DNA from 2 places in the Limnohabitans sp. TEGF004 genome. Region 1 is predicted to be linked to the other one. Evidence: predicted binding sites of a transcription regulator. Region 1 holds the regulator's gene; the other holds the start of a gene.
The links. The regulator FNR, encoded in region 1, switches genes on or off when oxygen is low (the NO sensors DNR and NnrR bind a similar motif). The targets are predictions, from matches to a motif close to TTGATNNNNATCAA.

Region 2: LINBF2_RS06775 (DUF3149 domain-containing protein) is a predicted target of FNR. The motif match lies at 3,315-3,328, and genes of this name have one in related genera.

What each region holds. Positions count from the first base shown of each region.
Region 1 is NZ_AP027056.1:766,777-770,928, reverse strand. Features, by position in the region: gene LINBF2_RS03860 (sulfite exporter TauE/SafE family protein) at 1-457, shown strand, start outside; gene LINBF2_RS03855 (sulfite exporter TauE/SafE family protein) at 458-1,171, opposite strand; gene hemN (oxygen-independent coproporphyrinogen III oxidase) at 1,171-2,559, opposite strand; gene fnr (fumarate/nitrate reduction transcriptional regulator Fnr) at 2,636-3,373, shown strand; gene LINBF2_RS03840 (hypothetical protein) at 3,370-3,678, opposite strand; gene LINBF2_RS03835 (FixH family protein) at 3,734-4,024, opposite strand; gene ccoG (cytochrome c oxidase accessory protein CcoG) at 4,031-4,152, opposite strand, start outside.
Region 2 is NZ_AP027056.1:1,424,169-1,428,320, forward strand. Features, by position in the region: gene LINBF2_RS06760 (NAD+ synthase) at 1-1,215, opposite strand, end outside; gene LINBF2_RS06765 (GNAT family N-acetyltransferase) at 1,260-2,435, shown strand; gene ppa (inorganic diphosphatase) at 2,491-3,018, opposite strand; gene LINBF2_RS06775 (DUF3149 domain-containing protein) at 3,113-3,256, opposite strand; gene moaA (GTP 3',8-cyclase MoaA) at 3,366-4,152, shown strand, end outside.

The DNA.
Region 1 (4,152 bases):
GGGCTTCTCAGCCACGCAAATGTTCTTAGATAAAAAGCCAGCGCCTACACGCCAAGTGCCCGCCACGGCGGGCCTGATGGGTGCAGGCGGTGCGATTGGTTTTCTCTCTGGTTTAGTCGGTGCTGGCGGCGGCTTTATCAGCGTGCCGTTCATGACCTGGTGCAACGTGGCCATTCACAACGCCGTGGCCACAAGCGCAGCCTTAGGCTTTCCTATTGCTGTCGCCAACGTGGCGGGCTACATCGTCAGTGGCATGACGGTGGAAGGTTTACCTGCGGATGCATTTGGTTTTATTTGGGTGCCAGCTTTGGTTGTCATTGCTGCTTGCAGCGTGTTCACTGCCCCTTTGGGCGCCAAGGCCGCGCACATGTTGCCCGTCAAAAAACTCAAGCGTGTGTTTGCCAGCGTCTTGTATGTGCTGGCCGCCTATATGTTTTACAAAGGCATCACCAGCTGATCACTGAGGCACCAAGCACCATGGGGCTTGGTACTCCACCAGACCCATCCACAGGGTCCAACCCGAGCTAGCGGCCAAAGCCAAACCCGCTAAGCGCACACCCCATGCTCCGTTGCCTGTGCTGATGATTTGCCCACCTCGCAAACGCAGCCAGACCCAAGGGCCAATCGTCAGCACCACAGCGCTACCCAATGCAAACAGGGCCATCACGCCTGCGCCCTCTAGCGGGCTGTTGCTGAGCGCAGCCACCAAGAGCGCGCCATACAGCAAACCACAAGGCATCAACGCCCACAACACACCCAAGACAACTGCGCCACCATTGCGCAGCTTGAGGTGCGCCGTCATGCTTTGCACACGACGCCAAATGCCACGGCCAAAGTCTTCCAGCCAAATGGGTTGCTCACCGCGCCACAGCAACAAGCCGCCCACCATGAAAGCCACGATGTGCATCAAGGTCCACACAGGACGAAACACGGCAGACTGTGTGCTGAGCCAGCCCACGCCTTGCATGGTGCTGGCGGCCACTGCGCCTAACGCGCTGTAGCCCATGATGCGGCCCAGCTGAAACAAGAGCATGGCCGAGGTGCCCTGCCCGCCTGTTTGTTTTTGGGCAGCTCGCCCAATGCCTGCACAGGCCGCCCCGCACATGGCCAAACAGTGCGGCCCACCCGCGAGCCCCATGAGAAGTGCGGTAAGGGCCAAAGTTGTATTCATCAGATGATTTTAGAGAACCTTGCGCGGTTCTTGTCGGCTTGCAGGTATTTGTCAAACACCATGGCCACGCCACGCACAAAGAACCAGCCCAGCTCGGTCACATGAATACCTGCATCGTCCATGGTCAACAAGCCCTGCGCTTGCATGACGGCCATCGCTTCCATTTCTGGTGCGAAATACTGCTTGAAGTCCACCAGGTGCGACAACTCCACCGATTCAAACAACACACTGCCTTGGCACATCAGCGCCATGATGACCGTGCGACGCACCAAGTCATCACGCGACAAAGCCATGCCACGGGCCACAGGTAATCGGCCTTGGTTGAGCAAGTCGTAATACTCATCCAAGGTCTTGACGTTTTGGCTGAAGGTGGGGCCCACGCGACCGATGGAGGACACACCCAAAGCAATCAGATCGCAATCGGGCTGGGTGCTGTAGCCTTGGAAATTGCGGTGCAAGCGGCCTTGGCGCTTGGCCACAGCCAGTGCATCGTTGGGTAAGGCAAAGTGGTCCATCCCCACATACACATAACTCGCCTCCACCAACACACGCATGGCGCTCGACAACATGACAAGCTTAGACGCCGCAGGCGGCAAGTCTTGCGTGTGGATGCGGCGCTGTGGCTTGAAACGCTCGGGCAAGTGAGCATAGGCATACAGCGCAATGCGATCTGGACGCAACTGGGTGACTTGCTCTAGCGTGCGCTCAAAGGTTTCTGGCGTTTGCATGGGCAAGCCGTAAATCAAATCGACGTTGACCGATTCAAAGCCAAGCTCACGCGATGCAGCCACCAAGTCAAACACTTGCTCTGCAGGCTGAATGCGGTGCACCGCTTTTTGCACGGCAGGCTCAAAGTCTTGCACGCCAAAGCTCAGGCGGTTAAAGCCCAGCTCCGCTAAGTGGGCCAAGCGTTCGCGCGTGACCGTGCGTGGGTCAATCTCGACCGAGTATTCACCGCCGGGCGCAAACTGAAAATTGCGGCGCAGCATGGCCATGAGTTGCGCCAACTCTGCATCGCTCAAAAACGTAGGGCTGCCGCCACCGAGGTGAAGCTGCGACACCACTTGGCCTTGGCCCAAATGCACGATGTTCAGGTCCACCTCACGCTCAAGGTAGCGCAAATACTCCGCGCCACGCTCGTGGTGTTTGGTGATGATCTTGTTACAGGCGCAGTAGTAGCACAGTGACTCGCAAAACGGGATGTGCACATACAGCGACAAGGGGTAGGCTTTGGCACCCACACCATCGCGGCGTTGCTCTAACGCTTGCAAATAGTCAGCTTCACCAAACGCCTCGACAAATCGGTCTGCCGTGGGATACGAGGTGTAACGGGGCCCCGCCACGTCATAGCGCTGCAAAAGTTCTGGATTGAGGACAAGAGAATGCATAAGTTCACACCTAAATTTGCGCTCCATAATAGGCGTGCAGGCACAGCAAAAAGTTGACCTGCATCAACACAAACGACTGTCAGACCCTATGAATTCCACCAGTATCAAAGTCGCCTGTTCTAACTGCAATTTGCGCGAGCTCTGCATGCCTTTAGGCTTGAACGAGAGCGAGATGGAGCGTGTGGACGAAGTGGTGGCCACACGCCGCAAAGTGGCACGTGGTGACAACCTGTTCAGACAGGGTGACAAGTTCAACGCGCTGTACGCCATTCGCACGGGCTTCTTCAAAACACGCATCTCCGCTGAAGATGGCCGCGACCAAGTGACAGGTTTTCAAATGGCCGGTGAAATCATCGGTTTGGATGGCATCGTGAGCGACCACCACACCTGCGATGCCGTGGCACTGGAAGACGCCGAAGTGTGCGTGATGCCGTTTGATCGCATTGAAGAGCTGTCTCGTGAAATCACATCCTTGCAGCGACATGTCCACAAAATCATGAGTCGAGAAATCGTGCGTGAAAACGGTGTGATGTTGCTGCTGGGCAGCATGCGTGCCGAAGAGCGTCTCGCAGCGTTCTTGCTGAACTTGGTGCAGCGCCTGCACGCCAGAGGGTTCTCTCAGTCTGAACTAATTTTGCGCATGACGCGCGAAGAGATTGGCAGCTACCTTGGGCTCAAGCTCGAAACGGTGAGCCGCACGTTTTCAAAGTTTGTAGAAGACGGTGTCGTGGAAGTCAAACAACGCCATGTGCGCATTTTGAACGCCGATGCGCTCAAGCTCATCGTGAACGCACAAAGCTGCCAGCCAATTTAAACAGCGACAGGGTCGCAACACACCTCTTGCTTGGGGCAGCCATCTGGTCGTTCTGTTGGCACCATTGGGCAACGGTTCATCTCAAACGGCGACACTGACAGCAAGGTGGTCAATGCGCTGGAGGCTGCTGTGACCATCCAGAAAACAAAAAACGACAAGGTATACACACCTTGTCGCGAAAGCTCAATAGGCTGGCCAAACCATTGCATATCTTGCGGGTCTACAAACGCAAACACCAGCATTTCCAAAACACCTGCTACTAAAAAAGCAGGCCATGCAATCCACATCATTCGCTGAGCCAACATTCTGATTCTCCTAAACAGGAATGAGTTCAGTCTAGGCTCGAATGACAGCGCCAAGTCATGGGGTTTTCGCGGGGGTCTCTTGCTTGGCTGACTCAGCTTTGGGCGTCACCACATGGTTACGCGCCTGCATGGCGGGTGCCAGCTGCATGTCTTTTTCTGCCGCCAAGGTTTTGTTGATGTCTAAGCCTCGGCGGTAATAGTCGTCGGCCACCACGGGGTCTGGCACGCGAATGGCAATCGCCAACGTGATGAATCCCGCCACAATGACCGCAGCAGGGCCCGCGATGATGAGCCAAACGTGACCATATTGCCACCATGCTTTGGTATCAGTTGTTTCTTGTTTCATGATGCATTACCTAGGAACGATGAACACAGATTTTTCGACCACAAACTCATCGGTACCCAAGGCCTGAACTTCAAACATGATTTTGTGTGAACCACCCTCGACAGAACCATAAGGCACATCGGCACGCA
Region 2 (4,152 bases), 660 kb from region 1:
CACAATGGAACCAAACTTGTTGGACAAGGCCATCAGTAACGTGCCGCGAATGCGGGCTTGAATGTTCTCTTCGGTGGTATCGAGCTGCGTGCCTTCAAAGTCGGCTTTGAGCGAACCCAAGAAAGCCTCAAACTCCGGCACGATGGACACCTCGTCATAGCGCACACCCAAGCGCTTGGCCATGTCGCGGGCATCAACCCAACTAATTTCAGCGGTGTACGGCGACGGCATCATCACGGTACGCACTTTGTCAGCGCCCAGGGCATCCACCGCAATAGCCAACACCAAGGCCGAGTCGATACCGCCAGACAGACCCAACAAAGCACCAGGGAACCCGTTTTTGCCGATGTAGTCACGCACACCCAGCACCAAGGCATGCCACAAGTCGGCTTCGAGTGAGCCGTCTTCAGCTACAGGCGCCGACAAATGCAGACCACCATGCGACCCTGATTTGCCTCGCACCACATCGACCGTGAACGTTGCCACGTCAAAGCTAGGCGCACGCCCAGCCAACGCGCCATCGGCGTTGAACGCAAACGAACGCCCTTCAAACACCACCTCGTCTTGGCCACCCACCAAATGCGCATAAATCAAAGGCAAGCATGTGGCTTGCACACGGCGTCTCATGGCTTGCTCGCGCTCGTCGCCCTTGCCCACATGAAAGGGCGACGCGTTGATCACAGCCAACAGCTCAGCACCCGCCGCTTTGGCGTCTGCAGCGGGCACATCAAACCAAGCATCTTCACAAATCAGTAAACCCACTTTTATGCCAGCGACCTCAAACACACAAGGCTTGTCGCCGGCTACGAAATAGCGGCGCTCGTCAAACACTTGGTAGTTGGGTAGCTCGCGTTTGGCGTAAGCGACCACCACTTGGCCCTCACACACCACGCTCGCCATGTTGAAGCGGCGTTGCACCGACACCGAGCGCGTGCGCTCGTCACCACCCGATGGATGACCTACCACCACATGCAAGCCCTTTAACCCGCTCAGAGCAGCGGACACCGTTTTCAGGGCATCATCGCAAGCTTGAATGAATGAGGGGCGGAGGAATAAATCTTCAGCCGCATAGCCGCACAAAGACAGCTCCGGCGTCAGCACCAAACGTGCGCCGTCTTGATAAGCTGCCGTGGCGCAATCGATGATTTTCTGGGCGTTACCCGCCATGTCACCCACCACGAAATTCAACTGAGCAACACAAATTTTGAGAGTCATGGCAGCAGGCACATCGTCCAAAGTAAAACAGGTCTAAAAACAAAATGGATTATGTCATTCGCGTCCACGAAAACCCGCTAGATATCCCCGCTCAAGCGTGGGATGCTTTACTGGCACAACAAGACGCGCCCTCGCCCTTCATGCGGCACGCCTACCTCGCGGCCTTGCACACCAGCGGCAGTGCCACACCAGACACCGGCTGGACGCCGCAATTTGTCACGCTTTGGCTGGGCGAGGCCTTGGCTGCCGCAGGCGCGCTCTACATCAAAGGTCACTCTTACGGCGAATACGTGTTTGATTGGGCATGGGCCAACGCCTATGCCGACCATGGCCTGAGCTACTTCCCCAAAGCCACCTGTGCTGTGCCCTTCACGCCTGTGCCGGGCTCACGCTTGCTGGCAACCGATGACAAAGCTCGTCAAGCCTTGCTCAAAGCCATGCTGGATGTAGCCCAACAGCACGAGCTATCTTCATTGCACCTCCTCTTCACCAGCCCCGACGACCGCAATGCCTGTGACGCCCTTGGCTTGATGCAACGCCAAACCGTGCAATTCCATTGGCACAACGTCGATCTACAAGGCCAACGCTTTGAAAGCCTCGATGCCTTCTTAGCGAGCCTGTCCCAAGAGAAACGCAAAAAGATCAAACAAGAACGCCGCCGCGTTGCTGATACTGGCGTGACGTTTCGCACCTCGGTGGGCGCGGCTATCGGCAGCGAAGACTGGGGCTTTTTTTACCAGTGCTACGAACGCACCTACCTCGAACACGGCAATGCGCCCTACCTGAGCCGTGCTTTCTTTGAGCACATGCAACACGACATGCCTCACAACTGGGTGCTGTTTGTAGCAGAGCGCGATGGCCACCCCATCGCCAGCAGCCTGGTCGCAGTGCAAGACCTAGGCAAGCCAACCGCTGTCGCCTACGGCCGCTACTGGGGCGCACTAGAACGCGTGGACTGCCTGCACTTTGAAGCCTGCTACTACCAACCACTCAACTGGTGCATCACAAATGGCGTGCAACGCTTTGAAGGCGGCGCCCAAGGCGAACACAAAATGGCCCGCGCCCTCATGCCCGTGCCTACCTACAGCGCGCATTGGCTCGCGCACCCTGCGTTTGCCGATGCGGTGGAACGTTTTCTTGAACGCGAGACGGCTGGGGTCGACAACTACCTCGACCACTTGGCCGAGCGCAGCCCCTTCAAACGTCATGAGCCTCAATAAAGAACGGACATAAAAAAGCCCGCATAAGCGGGCTTTAGATGGACACAACCAAAAATTACTTCTTGTAATTGGCCATACCGTCCAAGATTTCTTTGTGGGCAGACTCAATGCCTTCCCAGCCCTTAACCTTGACCCACTTACCTTTTTCGAGGTCTTTGTAGTGTTCAAAGAAGTGGGCAATTTGTTGCAACTGCAACTCATGGATGTCAGCCAATGACTTGATGTTGCTGTAACGGGCCAAGATTTTTTCAGTGGGCACAGCCAACACTTTGCCGTCCACGCCGCCTTCGTCTTCCATTAACAAGATGCCCAACGCACGGCAAGGCACCACCACGCCAGGTGGCAATGGGAAAGGTGTCATCACCAACACGTCCACAGGGTCGCCGTCACCCGCGATGGTTTGTGGCACGTAGCCGTAGTTGGTGGGGTAATGCATGGCCGTACCCATGAAGCGATCCACAAACAGAGCGCCAGACTCTTTGTCGACTTCATACTTCACAGGATCCGAGTTCATCGGAATTTCGATGATCACGTTGAAGGCTTCAGGAACTTTGCTACCGGGGGTGACTTTATTCAGGGACATGGTGTCTTGTTATAAAAGTTAAAAAAGAAACTCAGAGGATTAACCCCGATTTTACTTTCACGGGGCTTGCGTCTCTGAGTTGCCTACGAAACCTTTATTCGTGGGTGCTTTTGCCCGTTTCGTCCATCAACCCTAGGAAAACGCGCAAAAAGTACACAGCCATGGCCAAGATAAAAACAATCACAGCCACGCTCATCAGGCCGTAGTCGGTCGAAAAAAGGTCAATCCAAGCTTTCATGGGGTTACTCCTATCAATTGCAATACCCCTACTTTGCACCGTCTCAGCGCTTGTCACACTGATCTACATCAAGGCTTAGGGGATTCGTGGCTCAGGCAAAATCAAGGCTATGTCTGAACGCGTTATCCCCTTGGTCGATCAACGGCTCCTCGCCTTAGCGGCCACTGTCCCCCTGCAACCCATTGCAACCGACGGTTTGCTCAGTGACAGCTTGGGCCGCCCCCTGCACGACTTGCGCATCAGCGTGACCGACCGCTGCAACTTTCGCTGCAACTACTGCATGCCCAAAGAGGTGTTCAACAAAGACTACGCCTACCTGCCCCACAGCGACTTGCTGAACTTTGAAGAAATCACCCGCCTTGCCAAAGTATTCGTAGCTCATGGCGTGCGCAAAATTCGCCTCACTGGTGGTGAACCTCTGCTGCGCAAGAACCTTGAAATCTTGGTGGACCAGTTGGCCAATATCCCCACGCCGGATGGCACGCCGCTAGACCTCACCCTCACCACCAACGGCTCGCTCTTGGCCCGCAAAGCGAAGTCACTCAAAGACGCAGGCTTGAACCGCGTGACGGTCAGCCTTGACGGCTTGGACGATGCTGTGTTCCGTGCCATGAACGATGTGGACTTTCCCGTGTCCGATGTGCTCGACGGCATTGCTGCGGCCAAAGACGCGGGCTTGGGGCTAGACGCCAACGGCCAGTTGACCGGGCTCAAAGTCAACATGGTGGTCAAGCGCCGCACCAACGTCGACCAAATCTTGCCGATGGCCCGCCACTTCCGAGGCAGCGGCATCACGCTGCGCTTCATCGAATACATGGATGTGGGTGCGACCAATGGCTGGTGCATGGACGATGTGCTGCCCTCTGCCGATGTCATTCAACACATCCAACAAGAAT